Linked DNA regions of Acaryochloris sp. CCMEE 5410. The protein of the gene in region 2 binds, or shares a complex with, the protein of the main gene of each other region. Links are inferred from orthologs where the notes say so. Each region holds a gene or a part of one and is shown on either strand. Other genes may lie near its edges.

The links.
Region 1: the proteins of mnmG (region 2) and mnmE are in contact, whole or in part, in a solved structure (PDB 9HIP), measured with the Escherichia coli proteins. The link is inferred for Acaryochloris sp. CCMEE 5410 from one-to-one orthologs.

Annotation. Positions count from the first base shown.
Region 1 is NZ_AFEJ02000002.1:1,595,436-1,603,913, reverse strand. The notes cover bases 2,237-5,210. They hold mnmE (tRNA uridine-5-carboxymethylaminomethyl(34) synthesis GTPase MnmE), read left to right. Parts: upstream 2,237-3,026; coding sequence 3,027-4,394; downstream 4,395-5,210. Other genes in these bases: ON05_RS28215 (ATP-binding protein), read left to right, coding at 4,553-5,210; ON05_RS28225 (hypothetical protein), read right to left, coding at 2,237-2,765. Also shown: ON05_RS28235 (polyamine aminopropyltransferase), read right to left, coding at 1-1,501; ON05_RS28230 (hypothetical protein), read right to left, coding at 1,510-1,740; more of ON05_RS28225, read right to left, coding at 1,812-2,236; more of ON05_RS28215, read left to right, coding at 5,211-6,025; ON05_RS28210 (response regulator), read left to right, coding at 6,022-6,492; ON05_RS28205 (bifunctional diguanylate cyclase/phosphodiesterase), read left to right, coding at 6,479-8,478. UniProt on the Escherichia coli protein: Exhibits a very high intrinsic GTPase hydrolysis rate. Involved in the addition of a carboxymethylaminomethyl (cmnm) group at the wobble position (U34) of certain tRNAs, forming tRNA-cmnm(5)s(2)U34.
Region 2 is NZ_AFEJ02000001.1:2,693,765-2,702,163, reverse strand. The notes cover bases 5,055-7,949. They hold mnmG (tRNA uridine-5-carboxymethylaminomethyl(34) synthesis enzyme MnmG), read right to left. Parts: upstream 7,509-7,949; coding sequence 5,601-7,508; downstream 5,055-5,600. Other genes in these bases: ON05_RS12310 (iron ABC transporter permease), read left to right, coding at 7,649-7,949. In the rest of the region: ON05_RS12345 (GDP-mannose 4,6-dehydratase), read right to left, coding at 1-717; rfbF (glucose-1-phosphate cytidylyltransferase), read right to left, coding at 717-1,517; ON05_RS12335 (sialate O-acetylesterase), read right to left, coding at 1,661-2,542; ON05_RS12330 (hypothetical protein), read right to left, coding at 2,627-3,517; ON05_RS12325 (MBOAT family protein), read right to left, coding at 3,684-4,844; more of ON05_RS12310, read left to right, coding at 7,950-8,399. UniProt on the Escherichia coli protein: NAD-binding protein involved in the addition of a carboxymethylaminomethyl (cmnm) group at the wobble position (U34) of certain tRNAs, forming tRNA-cmnm(5)s(2)U34.

The DNA.
Region 1 (8,478 bases), on a different replicon or contig from region 2:
TCTTGGCGTTACCGATAGAAATATCTTTGGGAAGTTGAAAGAGTTCAGGGAGGAGGGCCGGGGTCAGGAACTGAGTGGGAACCGTTAGGCTTTGGGATGAAAACTGGACTGGCTTCGGCGACGCCAAGACAAACCCCCAGGGACCAAAGCTCGGCACATTGACGGTGTAGGGATAAACTTGCAAATCAGTAGCTGTCAGGGTTGTGGCGATACAGTCCATAACCTTTGGAGCAAAAAAAGGACTGGATGCCTGGGTGACGAAGATGCCGTTGGGGGCGAGGCGAGCGAACAGTTGTCGATAAAACCCTTGAGAGTAGAGCTTGGCGAGGGCCGGGCGATCGGGATCTGGGAAATCGGCAATGATGATGTCAAAGGTATCCGGCAGTTGAGGGGCGAGCTTAAAGGCATCTCCATACACCACGTCTACCCGAGGATCGTCTAGGGCATGGGCGTTGCGATCGACGAGCACCGGATACTGACGGGCGAGTTTCACGACGGCAGGATCTAGCTCAACAAGCACCACTTTTTCAACTTCCGGCCATTTAAGGATTTCCCTCACGGCCATGCCGTCTCCAGCGCCGAGCACCAGCACTTGGCGTCGCTGGGGATGGGTGCTCAGGGCTGGATGGACCAGGGCTTCGTGATAGCGGTATTCATCGACGGTGGATAGCTGGAGGTCACCATCGAGATACAGTCGTGTATCGTTGCCAGAGCGGGTGAGGACGATGCGCTGGTAGGTGGACTGAATACGACTAACAATGGGGGCTCTGTACAGGGTATTTTCTAAGCGATCGCTAAACGGTATCACGAACGGAGCAAACACACATAAGCCAACGCCGATGCAGAGGCCCCAATAACTCCAGGACCGCATGCCTCGAAACAAGCGTCCTAACCGAAAGACCATAAAAGCGGGTAAAGACCCGATCAGCACGGCGGTGGGAAATAATCCCAACAGGGGCAGAAGTAGGACTGGAAACGCCAAAGAACCGATTAAAGCGCCAACATAATCTAAGGCCAAGACGCCAGCAAGGGCGAACTTGACGTCCCGATCCTGTTCAATAATGCGAGTCAAAATGGGGACTTCTAGGCCCGAAAGAATACCCAAAATGAGGGTGACAAGAAAGAGCCCTAGCCAAATCGGTCCATCGGCGACAAAAACGACAAACAGTCCAATGGGTAAGCCAGCGGTTAATGGGGCAACCCACAACTCAATTTGTAAGAAAACTTTGATTAACTGGCTTTGTTGATTGTCTACGGCAATAAATTGACTGATATAGGCCCCTAATCCCATGGCAGCTAGAAAGCCCCCTACGGCTACACCGTAAGCTAAGGCAGTATTGCCGACTAAATAACTGGCTAGGGTTCCTAAGAGTAATTCTGCGGCGAGGCCCACACTGGAAGAGATGGCAGCGGCTGCCAGTAACCAGCGTTGCTGACTAGAGCTGAGAGGAATAGATTCAGGCCTCTGGACTGCCCCAGAAGTTGATTCTGACTCGGCCATACCGCAGCTTATTTACCCACGCCCAGACTGCCACCCCGAAATCCACTGTAGGAAGACCGGGCCGGAGAGACGATCCAAACACCTCCCCGATAGCGCCCAGACGTTCGGGTGCCGTGACGGGTCCAGTAATGGGGTTGATTTTCTTGTCGGAGCTGAAAGGCGGAGCGTTGGGTGTATGCAGCCAAGATAGAAGCGACTACAATGGCGACTGTTGCGACTGAAAAAAGTTTTGTCAGCATAGTTTAAAAGGTTTCTACTGCCATCCTAAATGAGAAAAAATCGAGTTGCATCTTTGAGAAGGGGGCTGGATTTAGGCTGCGCCAATATGGGCGACTTTGACGGCCCCTAAAGTCACAGCACCTTGCTTGATGATCAGCCGCGTTGAATCGACAGGAGCATCGGGGGTGACTTCTACATAAAACCCGTAGGAACTGGGTTTTTCCAGCACCAGAAAAAAGGTGGCTTGACCATGGGTACTGTCGATATCGCCGTCTTCATCCCGCTTGAATTTGAGGGGCATCACTTCCGAGGCATTAAACAGCTCATCACCATTGCCGTCTCTGACCATTAGTCGGCAGTTGAGAGAAGGAGGAGAGGTTTCGTCGGCCACAGTTTTGACGATGACTTTGATCAGTTTGTTTGGCCCCCCGGCATTGACTCGGTCCCCTAAGTCACTATCCCCAATGCTTTTATCGCTTAAGGTGGCTCCAGCCGACTTGGAAAAGAGACAGGTTAAACCCGCCATCAGTAAGCCACCCCAAAACCCAGGCCATAGATAGCGGGTGTCGATAATGCCTTGATTGACTTTAATGCGGAAGGAAACGGACTCGGTGAGGGTCTGGTTACGAGAGGTGCCATACTCCAGCACCTCGACCACAACAGTTAGGGGTTCCGCTTTGGCACTACTGACATCTAAACCTGCGTCTAAATCATCTTCTTGCCAGGTGCCTGTTTGCCCTTCTTCGCGCCAAATCCCTGACTCATTCCAGGCATTTTTGAGACCGGCTGCCAAGATTTTGTCTTGTTGGTCGCGAATTTGCACCTCATAGGCGAGGTAGCGATTGGTGGGGATTCGGGCCGTGACATCTACTCGGACCGCGCCAATGGCTTGAGGCTTAACTTTAAACGGCTGTAATCGTGCAGGTTGACCTTCCCGGGCCTGCAGGGTTTTGGAGGCTAACGGCTTGACGAAAAAAATGGAACTCAATCCGGCCAAAATGATCATGCCAACAGCGCCAAGGGCCAAGTAAACCCAAATGTTCATAAACCGGCGTGTTGTTTTATATTCAACTTGACTGGGCATGGGTATGGATGACAGGTAACAGTAAGAGGCTCGGTTTGCTTCAGGACGGCGAGCCTGCAGGCCAGTATAGCTTGGCTAGAAGGCTAACAATTTGACGAAGACCTTAAGAGTCAGCATCAATCGATTTGAGGACGGAGGGCCGATAAGGAAGGGACAATGCCAAAGGTCTCACCATAAACTGGTTGACATTGCTTGTATAAACAGACATCTCCCGGACCGCTTATGAAGCAAACTACGATTGCTGCGATCGCAACCGCTATTGTGCCCCAACAGGGCAGTATTGGTATCGTTCGCTTGTCGGGGGCAGATGCAGTATCGATTGCAAAGCAGCTGTTTCATACACCGGGAAACCAGCTATGGGAGAGCCATCGGGTGCTTTATGGGTATATTCAACAGCCTTCGACTCAGCAGGTGATTGATGAAGCTTTGTTGCTGTTGATGTTGGCCCCTCGCTCCTATACCCGGGAAGATGTGGTGGAATTCCATTGCCATGGGGGTATGATTCCGGTGCAGCAGGTGTTAGAAGCGTGCTTGCAAGCGGGGGCTGAGCTGGCACAGCCGGGAGAATTTACCCTCAGAGCTTTTTTGAATGGCCGCTTGGACTTGACCCAGGCTGAAGGGGTAGCAGATTTGGTGGGGGCGCGTTCTCCCCAGGCGGCACAGGCAGCCTTAGCAGGTGTGCAGGGCAAGCTGGCATCCCCCATTCGAGTGCTGCGGCAGCGCTGTCTGGATACCCTAGCAGAAGTAGAGGCTAGGGTCGATTTTGAGGATGATTTACCGCCCTTGGATGAAGTCAGTGTTCAGGCTGAATTGCAAGAGATTCATACTACCCTTCAAGCGATCTTGGCGACGGCAGATCAGGGGGAATTGCTGCGCAATGGTTTGAAGGTGGCGATTGTTGGTCGTCCGAATGTGGGGAAGTCGAGTTTATTGAATGCGTGGTGTCGATGCGATCGCGCCATCGTTACGGATCTCCCCGGCACCACACGAGATGTGGTGGAATCCCAGTTAGTGGTGGGAGGCATTCCCATTCAGGTTTTAGATACCGCAGGTATTCGCGAGACCAAAGATCAGGTTGAACAAATTGGCGTTACGCGATCACATCGAGCAGCTCAATCAGCTGACCTGGTCTTGCTCACCATCGATGCCTCTGCTGGATGGACTTCCGAAGATCAGCAGCTCTATCAGGTGTTTCAAGGGCTGCCGATGATTTTGATTGTGAATAAAGTGGATTTAGTCCCCCAAGAGCAGGTGATTTACCCTGAAACAATTGCTCAGGTGGTGTCTACCATTGCCGCCCAAAACCAGGGCATCTCTGAATTGGAAACGGCAATATTGGAAACGGTGCAAACTCGGTCTCTGCAAGCTGCCAATTTAGATTGGGCGATTAATCAGCGACAGGCCGCCGCTTTGCAGAAAGCCCAAACCGCTTTGGAGCATGTTCAGGTTGCGATCGCAGATCAGCTCCCCCTAGATTTCTGGACCATAGACTTGAGAGGGGCAATTCAGGCCTTAGGCGAAATCACGGGAGAAGACATCACAGAATCAGTGCTCGACCGAATATTTAGCCGTTTTTGTATTGGTAAATAGGTCGTAATTAGAATACTTTTTAAAACTTCACATATCGCGTTTATTGTGATGTCCATCAATGATTTGTTCCAAAGGTAGGAAATCCTGGGAATTCTAACCAAAGGGAACCTGACAAAAGGATCAGGGCACCAGGATGTATTGCCTTTGGAATTTAGCTTTTGTTTAAGTTACTGCGATATTTTTCGATTGCGAGTTTAGTTGCCTGTGGGAGCGCCACCCTCTTCTTGCGGCACTATAATCAGCAAACGACAACGGCCCAACTGATTAGTGCGAGTGAGCAAAAGAATGTTGAAATTACCCAAGTCTTTGCTAATTCGGTATGGCCTCAGCACAAATCTTTCTTGAGTTCTACGGAGTCCTTATCTAGGAAAGACTTACAAAATCACCCTCAGATTGAAGATATCGATGACACCGTTCGTCGTCTGATTCAAGGAACGTCCATCGCCAAACTCAAAATTTTCGATTTAAACGGTCGAGTGGTGTTTTCGACCAACGCCAAACAAATTGGTCAGGATAAATCGAAATATTCTGGATTCCTGACAGCGCGTTCTGGTGAAACCATCACTAAGCTGTCCCATAGAAAGAAATTTCGGAGTGTACAGGGACTCCTGACAGAAAAAAAACTGATTTCCAGCTATTTACCCCTGCGGCCTCAGGGTGCTGATTCAGAGATTGAAGGTGTGATCGAGGTCTATAGCAATGTCACACCGCTCGTACAACAGGTAGAAGACGCTCAGCAAGAAGGGCTGATCGCCGTTATCGTTATCTTTGTCGGGCTATATGGGGTACTCGTCATTATCGTTGGCTATGCTCAAGCCGTTCTGATACGGCAGGAAAAAGCCAAGCAGGAAGCTGAAGCCAAGCTAGCAGAAGAGTCTGAGGCGTTAGCTCGTTCGAATGAAGCCTTACTCCGCTCCAATAAGGAATTAGAACAATTTGCCTATGTAGCCTCCCATGATTTACAAGAGCCCCTCCGCAAAATTGAGGCCTTTGGTGATCGATTACAAACGAAATGTAGAGATGATCTGAGCGATCGGGGGAAAGATTATGTGGACCGCATGCAAAAAGCGGCGGGCCGCATGCGGCAACTGGTGCAGAACCTATTGGCTTTTTCTCGAGTGACGTCAAAGTCACAACCCTTTACTGAAGTTGATCTCAATGAAGTGGTGGGCAGCGTTTTAGATGATCTGGAAATTCGGATTCAGGAAACGGAGGCCCAGGTTGAGGTGACTGCGTTACCTACGATTGATGCTGAACCGATGCAAATTCGCCAACTGTTTCAAAACCTGATTAGTAATGCTCTCAAGTTTCGTCAGCCGGATCAGCCCCTCTGCATCACGATTGGCGGGCAGTCGGTTAATGAAAGTACTGAGACCGAGAGCCTGTACCAAATTAGCGTTGAAGATAATGGAATTGGCTTTGAGCAAAAGTATACGGACCGTATTTTTCGAGTGTTTCAGCGTTTACATAGTCGCAATGAATATGATGGCACGGGCATTGGCCTAGCGGTCTGTGCCAAAATTGCCGAGCATCATGGTGGCACCATCACTGCTGAAAGCTCACCGGGCCAAGGCGCAACATTTTTCATCACCTTACCGCTTACCCAAACCTCCATGGAGCCCCAATCATGACCTCAGTCAATGCTGCCCCAATCACGATTTTGATGGCTGACGATGATGAAGATGATCGGATGCTTACGGCCGAAGCTCTAGAGGAGAGCCGACTGAGTAATGATCTTCGCTTTGTCAAAGATGGCGAAGAGTTGATGGATTACTTATTTCGTCGAGGTCAATATACCGACCCAAAAACGTCGCCTCGCCCTGGTCTGATCTTACTGGATCTCAATATGCCGAAGAAAGACGGACGAGAAGCCTTGCAGGAGATTAAAGCGAATCCTGAACTTCGCCGCATTCCGATTGTAGTCTTAACCACCTCTAATACGGATATTGATATTTATCGCAGTTATGACTTGGGGGCCAATACCTACATCACCAAACCTGTGACCTTTGACGCATTAGTTGAGGTGATGCAAACCCTAGGCCAGTATTGGTTTACTGTTGTGGCATTACCCCCGGAGCAATGTTGTGAGGCATCTTGATCCACTGCATATCAAACTATTGCTGGTGGAAGATGATGAAGATGACTATTTCTTTTTTGAAGATCTCCTAGACGATTTTCAAAGCATCCAGTTCGATCTGGACTGGGCGGATACCTATGACAAAGGACTACAGGCGGTTCAGCGTCACCAGCATGATATTTATGTGTTCGATTTTCGCTTAGGCAGTCGAACAGGCTTGGACTTGTTAGAGGAAGTGGTTGCTTTAGGCCATCGGATTCCGATTATCTTGTTGACGGGCCAGGAAGATCGCGAGATCGACTTAGCTGCGATGACAGCAGGGGCGACGGATTATTTGGTGAAAGGGACGATTACGTCTGCTTTACTGGAGCGGTCGATCCGGTATGCCATTAACCATACTCGGACATTAGTGGCGTTGCAGGAGCGAGAAGAACAATATAATCTGGTGGCCCAAGCCTCAAATGATGGCCTTTGGGATTGGAACTTACAAACCCATCAAGTTTATTATTCTCCCCGTTGGGCCGCGATTATTGGCCAAGCCGAAGCGGCGCTTCAACCTTCCATTCAGGAATGGTTTGACCGTATTCACCCGGAAGATAAGGAACGATTCCGCACCGATTTACGGCGGCATTTGCGACGAGAAACAACTGCCTTTGAATGTCAATATCGTATGCTTCACCTGGACCAGTCCTATCGTTGGGTCAGTAGCCGCGGCATGGCGGTGTTTGGTCCCCATAATCGTGTGGTACGGATGGCCGGGTCACATACCGATCTCACCAACCATGTGGCGCTATACGATCATCTCACGGAGTTGCCGAGTCGGGCGTTATTTTTGGACCAGCTTCACCGGACCCTGACACGCGTCAATCGCCAGACGAACTATCTATTTGCCGTGCTGTTTCTGGATTGCGATCGGTTTAAGGTGATTAATGATAGTTTGGGCCATGCCATTGGGGATCAGCTACTGATTGAAGTGGCTAAACGTCTGACGGCGGCGTTACGCCCCGGTGATGTGATTGCCCGGTTAGGCGGCGATGAATTTGCCATTCTTCTGGAAAATATTGCTGGGCAAGATCAAGCGGAACAAGTGGCCAGTCGCTTGAATCGTGAGCTAGAGAAAGCCTTTGAACTTCAGGGGCATACAGTTTATATTTCGGCCAGTATCGGTATTGCTCTGAATTCAGACCATTCGCCCCAGGCTGAAAATTTATTACGGGATGCGGATAATGCCATGTATCGGGCCAAAGCCCTGGGCAAGTCTAGATATGTCGTCTTTGAAGCAGCCATGCGCGATCGCGTTCAGGCATTGCTTCGGGTAGAAACCGATCTGCGAGCCGCCATTGCCAACCAAGAATTTCAGCTCTACTATCAACCGATTATTTCCCTCAAAACCCATGAAATCGTTAGCTTAGAAGCGCTGATCCGTTGGCAACATCCTCAGCGAGGCCTAATTTCACCCCAGGAATTTATTCCTGTAGCAGAGGAAACAGGATTAATCCTAGCGATTGGTCAGTGGGTCCTGGAAGAATCCTGTCAACAGTTATGGCAGTGGCATCAGACCCTGACTGAGATTCCACCCTTGAGTATTAGCGTTAATCTATCCCGTAAGCAATTTTCTCAGGCCAGTTTAGGCAAACAAATCCAATCGATTCTATCGGAGACGGGAGTCAGTGCCCGTCACCTCAAGCTAGAAATTACAGAAACCATGATTATGGAAAATGAGGTGATGGTGTCTGAACTCATTAGTCAACTGCGCGCTTTGGGGCTTCAACTCCAGATCGACGACTTTGGGACAGGGTATTCATCTCTGAGCTTTTTACATAACTTCCCCTTAGACACCCTGAAAATCGATCGTTCCTTTATTGAAGGGTTGGTGACCGATACGGAAAAGTCGGAAATTGTGCGAACCATGATTACCTTGGCCCACAACTTAGGGATGACTGCGATTGCTGAGGGAGTAGAAACCCAAGCACAGCTGCAATGGCTCCAGCAACATCATTGTGATTG
Region 2 (8,399 bases):
TCGATCCATTTGTTCCGCTAGGTGAAGGTAGGCGAGCACCCCATCCTTGACATAGAAATAGTCGCGAATATAAGTTCCATCGCTGCGAATCACAATGGGTTTGTCTCGCAACGTCGATCGAATGGTATCAGGGACAATGCGATTGAAATTTAAGTCCCCACCGCCATAGAAATTCCCGCAACGGGTAATACAGACGGGGAGGTTGTAAGTCACATAGTAGGTTCGACACAGTAAATCCGCGCAACTTTTGGACACATCATAGGGATGTTCGCCCTGAAGGGGCGTTTGCTCGTCGTAGGGCAAGATCTCCTGATCGCCATAGGCCTTATCGCTGGAAGCGACGACGATGCGACTGACACCACCTACCCGACGACAGGCTTCTAATACATTCCAGGTGCCTTTGATATTGGCTTCAAAGGTGCCTAGGGGCTCGCGATTGGCAACTCCTACAATGGTTTGGGCGGCTAAATGGAATACGGTATCGACCTCGTATTCATTAATTGCCCGTTCCAAAACCCCTAAATCTTCAATACCACCGTAAACCGTTGTAATTTTGTCGGAAAGTCCTTCCGTAAACAACCGAGATTGTGGCACCCAATCCCTGACGAGTCCAACGACACGAGCCCCCCGAGCTACCAGCTCCTGGGTCATCCAACTTCCTAATAGCCCAGTGCAACCAGTGATGAATACCGATCGATCTTGCCAAAAGTCACTCATTACCAAACCCTCCATTCTGCTTGATTGGAGATATATAGCTTATTGAGCAGTTCGAGTTCTCTATAGGTATCCATACATTGCCAAAATCCATCATGTTTATAGACGGCGAGTTCTCCCAACGCCGCCAATGCTTTAAACGGCTCAGCTTCCAGAACGGTACTATCCCCTTGAATCAGATCGAGAACTTTGCGATGAAACACAAAGTACCCGCCGTTGATCCAGCCTTCACTAGTTTGGGGTTTTTCTTGGAAGTAGCTGACAAAATTGTTATCAATGGCCAGCTCACCAAAACGCGACGGAGGGCGAACAGAGGTGATGGTGGCTAGCTTGCCATGACTATTGTGGAACTCCAGTAATTTCTGGATATTGACGTTACTCACGCCATCGCCATAGGTGCCCATAAACAGGTCACTACCGATATCCTTAAAATAAGGAGATAGACGCTTTAAACGCCCCCCAGTCATGGTTTCAGGGCCAGTATCAATGAGCCAGATCCGCCAATCTTCTTCCCCGTGGGAGCTATCTAACTTAGTAATTTTTTTATTCCCTAATTCCAGCAAGACATTGCTGTGGTTCCAATCATAGTTAAAGAAATAGTCACGAATCATATCGCCTTTATAACCAAGGCAGAGTAGGAAATCTGTAAAGCCGTAGTGAGCATAGATTTTCATAATGTGCCAGATCATGGGACGATCCCCGACCATGACCATGGGCTTGGGGCGAAACTCGGTTTCTTCTTTTAATCTCGTTCCTTTACCACCACACAAAATTGCAACAGGAATTCTTGGTTTTGTCTCCATTAGCTCACTCAATGAACAACGCTAACAATCGATTTGAAACAGTTAATAAAAACGAAAGATAAAGCTGTATTTAAAGGCTATTTAAAGAATCCAAAATCGTTTCAATCATATATTGATATTTCTCATTTTGTCAGACATTCACATCATAGATTCTTCTCGGTTAGTTTAATATAGGCATTGGCGAATCGCTGCCCAATCGTACGATAACTTTTAGTGGTGTAATGAACATAGTCCTCAAGGGCTAAATCATCTGTGGTAATCATGGCTACCTGGGGTAATTGAATATTCTCTTGCTGCTTTTTAACAACGTTCCACTGAGTTAAGAGATCGGGGGCATCATGAGATCCAATTTGAGCAAAGACAATAGGTAGATTCTCCTGCTTTGTATCTAATCGAAAACTCTCAATAAACTTTTCAAACTTTTTGGACCATTGTTGGGGAGATAAAGAGAGGTGAGAAAATTGCTTTTGATCCAAAGCATCTGCTTCTCCCTGAAAAAATAACATTCCTTCCAGCTGGCCCATCAAAGAGGCCGCTCGCAATCGCTTGAGGCACGACCCATAGAGGGAGTTTTCACTTAAATTGCGTTGCCATTCTTGAATGGTTGACCCTCCCCTAGCACAGGGAATCAGGCCAATAACAGCATCTTTATCATGTTTGAGCAATGCCGATGCAAAGGTCATGCCGGGCCCCACTCCGGGGGCCTTACCTTCCTGAGAGACTGGATCAACTTGGCCGTCTATAGAATCCAGGGGGTCTTTGGCGAGGTGCCATCGGTAATCATTCCCAAATACAAAAACCTGGGGGTGTGTTTTTGAACTCTCAGCATCTAGCGGGCCTCTGCCCGTCATATTGGATTGCCCCGCTAAAACATAAAGAGACATTTTTCCCTGCACCTGATTCGGAATAGTGGGGAGTTCTTGTGCCTGGGAAGCTTGAGAGGTCTGGAGGCGGTCTTGAAACTTAAACAGAAACTTACTCAGAAGTACACCACAGGTGACTCCACTCAAAAATAGAATGATCAACCATATTTTTGACGGAATAAACTTCATAGTAACTAAGCAATATCCTTCTAAGGTGAGAAATATAGCAAGTCTAGATTAAATCCTTCAGTTATCAGTTTTGGTATCAGTGCTTTCTGTTAAACGCTTCGACAATTGTTCTGAAATTAATTCCGAACGAACTTTTGTACCTTTGTGATTGAGATGATACTCAGAATCAAAGAAATACTCTTGACTAAATGCCATATCTTTAGGAGCATCTAGCAGGGGAAAATCTAAGGACTGTTTGAGTTGAGCATCGATGCGGCTAATGGCAGCAGCATTATCTCGAAAAACAGAGTCGAGTAATGAAGGATAGGAATAATAAATCTTGGCTCCTTTTTGGGTGGCTGATTGATTAAAGGCATTCAAGATGGTGATCGCTGTTTGCACGGAGTCATCATTGACCGTTAGCTTTCCCTTAATTTGGGTTAAGTCTCGTCCACTTTCTGTGTTATTAACCGTGGCATCTCCAATCTCATTCAAGTTGCTGCGGCGATAAACGCGATCAATTTCGTAGGTCCCTAGGACTGAATTGATCGCTGTACGGATAACGCCTCCCAGATAGAGTTGGCCTTTGTCTAGCATGATGGGGGCATAGTACCAAGGAACGAACTGAGCATTCTGGGGACGACTGTCTATCACCGTAAACAGGCGTTCTGGAATATCGGGTAGAGGACTAGAAAATTGCTCATATTCAAATGAAATAACAACGATATCTCCTTCTACTAAGGAAGCGTCCACTTCATTGAGCATATATTCCAGTCCTAGTGCCGCATGTAGCCCCATATTGACAGGGTTGCGATTTAAGCGACGTCCAATCAGTGAAGAATCTAAGCCAAAGGCCACATTAGAACCCCCTAGAAAAATGACCCGAGGTGGTTGTTGTTTAGCCAGTAAATCATGTTTATCGAGAGTGGCTGCCAAGTAGTTGGTTTTGGCTGTTTTGTCATGGTTCATGATATAAAAAACGAGCACGATGAACAGGACTAAAGACTGAATGGATATAAATTTTAGTAGGCGAAAGATAAATTGCTTCATTCAGAGAACACTTAAATCAATTTATTAAGACAGGCTAGGGGTGCCCTAACATCAATCTGGCTTGAAAGTCATTCATTATGAGAGCTTAAAACTGAAAATATACAAATTGTCCAGTACTCCAGGTTCCGTATGCCAAGGTGATCCACAGTAATAGGGTATAGGCTGACCATCTGATACTTTGCGGTAACTTCTTCAATACCAAGGGATGGGCATACTTTCGCTGTAGCCACTCAATGAGAACTAAACAGGCTAAAACCACAACAATCCATTTACCAATGGGACAATCAGCAACAATGGTTCCGAAGGATTTATAGGCGGAAGGGCGGAGGGCATCCATAAATATCTTCTGGACCATAAAGCCCGCATCTTGAATCGTTTTGGCCCGAAAAAATATCCAAGATAGACAGGTGAGGGAGAAGGTAATCAGCACTCTGAACACAGTACTCAACTTGGGGAATAACCCCTCTCCACAGGGGGTATCTGTTGCTTTGAGGGTTTGAGCAGGGATCCAAAGTTTTTCGGCGAGAACGACGCCACCATGAATGCCGCCCCAGATCACAAAATTCCAGGCTGCACCATGCCATAAACCACTGATTAAGAAGGTCAACATCACGTTGATGATTCTGCGGAATGACGGGACCCGACTACCACCTAGGGGAATATAGACATAGTCTCTTAACCACGAAGAGAAGGAAATATGCCATCGTCGCCAAAATTCAGCCATCGACTGGGAGAAATAGGGGTAAGCGAAATTTCTCATCAAGTCAAACCCAAAGAGTCTGGCGGTGCCAATGGCAATATCAGAGTAGGCGGAAAAATCACAGTAAATTTGGAATGCAAAGGCAATGGTTGCAAAGACGAGCTGAGGGCCAGGATATTCACTGGGTTGTCCAAAGGCCTGATCGACGATAGCTGCTAGGTTGTCCGCAACCAACATTTTCTTGGCTAGCCCCCAGAGGATCTGGCGGCATCCATCCACGGCTAACTCATAGTTAAATTGTCTTGAGTTGAGAAACTGCGGGAGTAGGTGAGGTGCCCGCTCGATTGGGCCAGCAACGAGTTGAGGAAAAAAGGAAACGTAGGCTAGGTAGTCTATGTAGTTTTTTGTAGGTTGTAGTTGGCGCTGATATATATCGATGGTGTAACTCAGGGTTTGGAAGGTATAGAAGCTAATGCCAACGGGCAAAATAACATTCAGGGCAACATAGTCTAACTTCCAGCCCACTAGGGATAGGGTATCGACCAAGCTCTGGGAGAAAAAATTCCAGTATTTGAAGAACCCTAGTAACCCTAAGTTGATACATAGGCTGCTGAATAATAAAAATTTTCGAGTTCTGTCTGCGTCTGATCGAGCGAGGTATAAGCCGATCCAATAATCGACAGAACTAGAGGCTAGTAACAAAAAGCAAAAGCGGTAATCCCACCAGCCATAAAAAATGTAGCTAATAACAACCAGAAAAATATTTTGTAATGACCTTTTTCCTAATTTCCAGTAACTGGTGAAGGTCAGTAGTAAAAATACTACGAAAGTTAAGGTCGTAAATGTCATATGAGATGATTGGGGAGAGCCAGTTAATGAGTATGAATCACATTTATTACTGATTTGTACACTAAAAACAGTTCCAGATCGCAGGGGTAACCAGACTCAGTTTTGGGAAGATCTATGGATACCCAGAAGCGTTAACTGACAGCATAGATTAATCTATATTGCTGATGCTTGTGGCAATGTAGACTCCTAAAGAATTTGTGCTCAGGCGGTAGGTCGGATGACAGCCTAGATCGGCTTTTTTCATCACATTAACTAGTAAAGTCATGATAGTTCAGAGTTGCGGTGATCACCCTCACTATCAGTGACTTTTTTGCGTTAGCTCTCAAGATTAAATCGGGATGACAGGATTCGAACCTGCGACATCCTGCTCCCAAAGCAGGCGCGCTACCAAGCTGCGCTACATCCCGTTGCTGGCTATTAGCCAACAAGACTTTAACATCGTATCACAGGCGTTTAGCTGACTGGGGACAATCGAGCTAATGTTTCGAGATAAAACAGCAAAGCATTGATATCTGAAGGATTGACACCACCAATTCGAGATGCCTGTCCCACCGTCAGGGGCCGCACTTTCGCTAATTTCTCCCGGGCTTCCATGGATAGGGTCTCAATGCTGGCGTAATCTATGTTTTCAGGTAACTTTCGCTGTTCTTGCCGACTAACCTGCTCAATCTGGCGCTGTTGGCGCTGGATATACCCCGCATATTTAATCTCAATTTCCACGCTTTCCCGTTCAGAGCGTTCCAGGGTCTCGATGCCTAAACCGTGTTGCTGAAGGTCGCAGTAATGGAACTTGGGCCGACGCAGCAGATCAGATAAGGTGATCGACCCTTTAATTTTTTCCCCTGTTGCTTGGACGATAGCTTGGGCGGCGGGATCTCGCTCTTTTAGCCGGGTGGCATGAAGTCGTTCTTTCTCAGCGGTAATGGTGGCTTGTTTACGGGTAAATAAGTGCCAGCGTCGATCATCAATGAGACCGACCTCGCGCCCTAAGGGGGTCAATCGCTGATCGGCATTGTCCGATCGCAACAACAATCGATACTCAGATCGCCCGGTCAACATCCGATAGGGCTCTCGTAGGTCTTTTGTGCAAAGGTCGTCGATGAGCGTACCAATATAGCTTTCCGCTCGAGGGAAAATGAGCATTTCCTGCTGGTTCACCCTGCAGGCAGCATTGATACCGGCAACAATCCCCTGAGCCGCCGCTTCTTCATAGCCGGTGGTGCCATTAATTTGTCCTGCACAGAAGAGACCCTCGATCCGTTTGGTCATTAGGGTGGGATAACACTGGGTTGCAGGTAGATAGTCATATTCCACGGCGTAGGCCGGGCGGAGCATAGCACAGTGTTCGAGACCAGGCAGAGATCGCAACATCCGTAACTGCAATGCCTCCGGTAGACCTGTTGAGAATCCCTGAATATAGAGTTCAGGAATATCGCGGCCTTCTGGCTCAATAAAAATCTGATGGCTAGCCTTATCGGCAAACCGCACGATTTTGTCTTCAATGCTGGGACAGTAGCGGGGGCCTTTGGCATCCACCCAGCCGCCATAGACGGGGGATAGATGTAAATTGTCTTGAATGAGCTGATGGGTTTCCGGGGTGGTGCGGGTGATATAGCAGTTCATCTGCTCCCGCTCAATCCAAACCGCAGGATCGAAACTAAACCAACGCACCTGCTGATCCGGAGGCTGAGGTTCCATCACACTAAAGTCCACAGACCGCTTGTCGACGCGGGCAGGTGTGCCTGTTTTCAATCGTCCCGTTTCAAACCCCAATTGATTGAGGGTTTCAGTCAGCCCCTCCGCCGCAAACTCTCCGGCTCGTCCAGCGGGCATGGACTTATCTCCCACCCAAATCCGTCCCCCTAAAAAGGTGCCTGTGGTCAGAATAACAGCCTGGCAGCGAAAGGCGACGCCAAAGTAGGTCTGGACGCCAACGACCTCATCATTGTCTCCCAGGACTAAATCCGTGACCATACCTTCCCGCACGGTCAGATTGCCCTGGTTTTCGACGATGGTTTTCATCACTGCCGCATATTCGCGCTTGTCGGTCTGGGCGCGCAAGGCCCAAACGGCAGGACCACGGGAATGGTTGAGCAGACGCTTTTGCAAATAGGTGCGATCTGCCATTTTGCCAATTTCGCCGCCCAGGGCATCGACTTCATGGGTGAGCTGAGATTTGGCGGGGGCTCCCACGGCTGGATTGCAGGGTTGCCAAGCAATTTTGTCGAGATTGAGGGTGAGTAGTAGGGTGCTGCAGCCCATCCGAGCAGAGGCTAACGCGGCTTCACACCCAGCATGGCCTGCCCCGACGACAATGACTTCAAACTCATCCAAAAATTCAACTGCCTGAGGGGACGTCATAGATGTGGCCCTGAACTGATCTCCCTCTGATTCTAACGGTTCTTTGGAATCTCCTCGGATCGATAGGTTAGGGGGCTCCTAAATGGGGGATGACAGAGTGCAATACTGGACGTTAGACGCATATATCCTATGGACTCATTTTGAATACCGTTCCTAAGTCTGTTTCCAAACTTTCTCGCCAAATATTGACTCATCCTTCTCTCCACTGGAATATTTGGACGATCGGGGTGATAGGGGTTGCGGTATTGATAGCTACCCCAATTTTGGTGGTTTTAAGCAGTATTTTTACGAACCAAAGCGAGACTTGGGAACATCTAGCCACCACAGTGCTGCCCACCTATGTCATCAATTCCCTGTTGCTGATGTTGGGGGTGAGTGTAGGTGTTTTGGTGATTGGGGTCGGAACGGCATGGTTGGTGACCATGTGTGATTTTGTGGGGAGCCGGGTGTTTGAATGGGCCCTCTTGCTGCCCCTGGCCGCTCCTGCTTATCTGTTGGCCTATACCTATACGGATGTCCTCGATTATTTTGGCCCTGTGCAGACGTTCCTGCGGGGGGTGTTTGGATGGGAAAGCGCTACGGATTATTGGTTCCCGAATGTTCGATCGTTATGGGGGGCGATCGCCATGATGAGTTTCGTGCTCTACCCCTATGTCTACCTATTGTCGCGGGTCACGTTTTTAGAGCAGTCTGTCTGTACCCAAGAAGCCAGTCGGTCCTTAGGGTGTAATCCTTGGCAAAGCTTTGTGAAAGTGGCGCTGCCCCTGGCACGCCCTGCGATTACGGCAGGCTTAGCCTTGGCCTTGATGGAGACCCTGAACGACTTTGGGACGGTTCAGTACTTTGGGGTGCCCACTTTTACGACGGGCATTTATCGAACGTGGTTTGGTA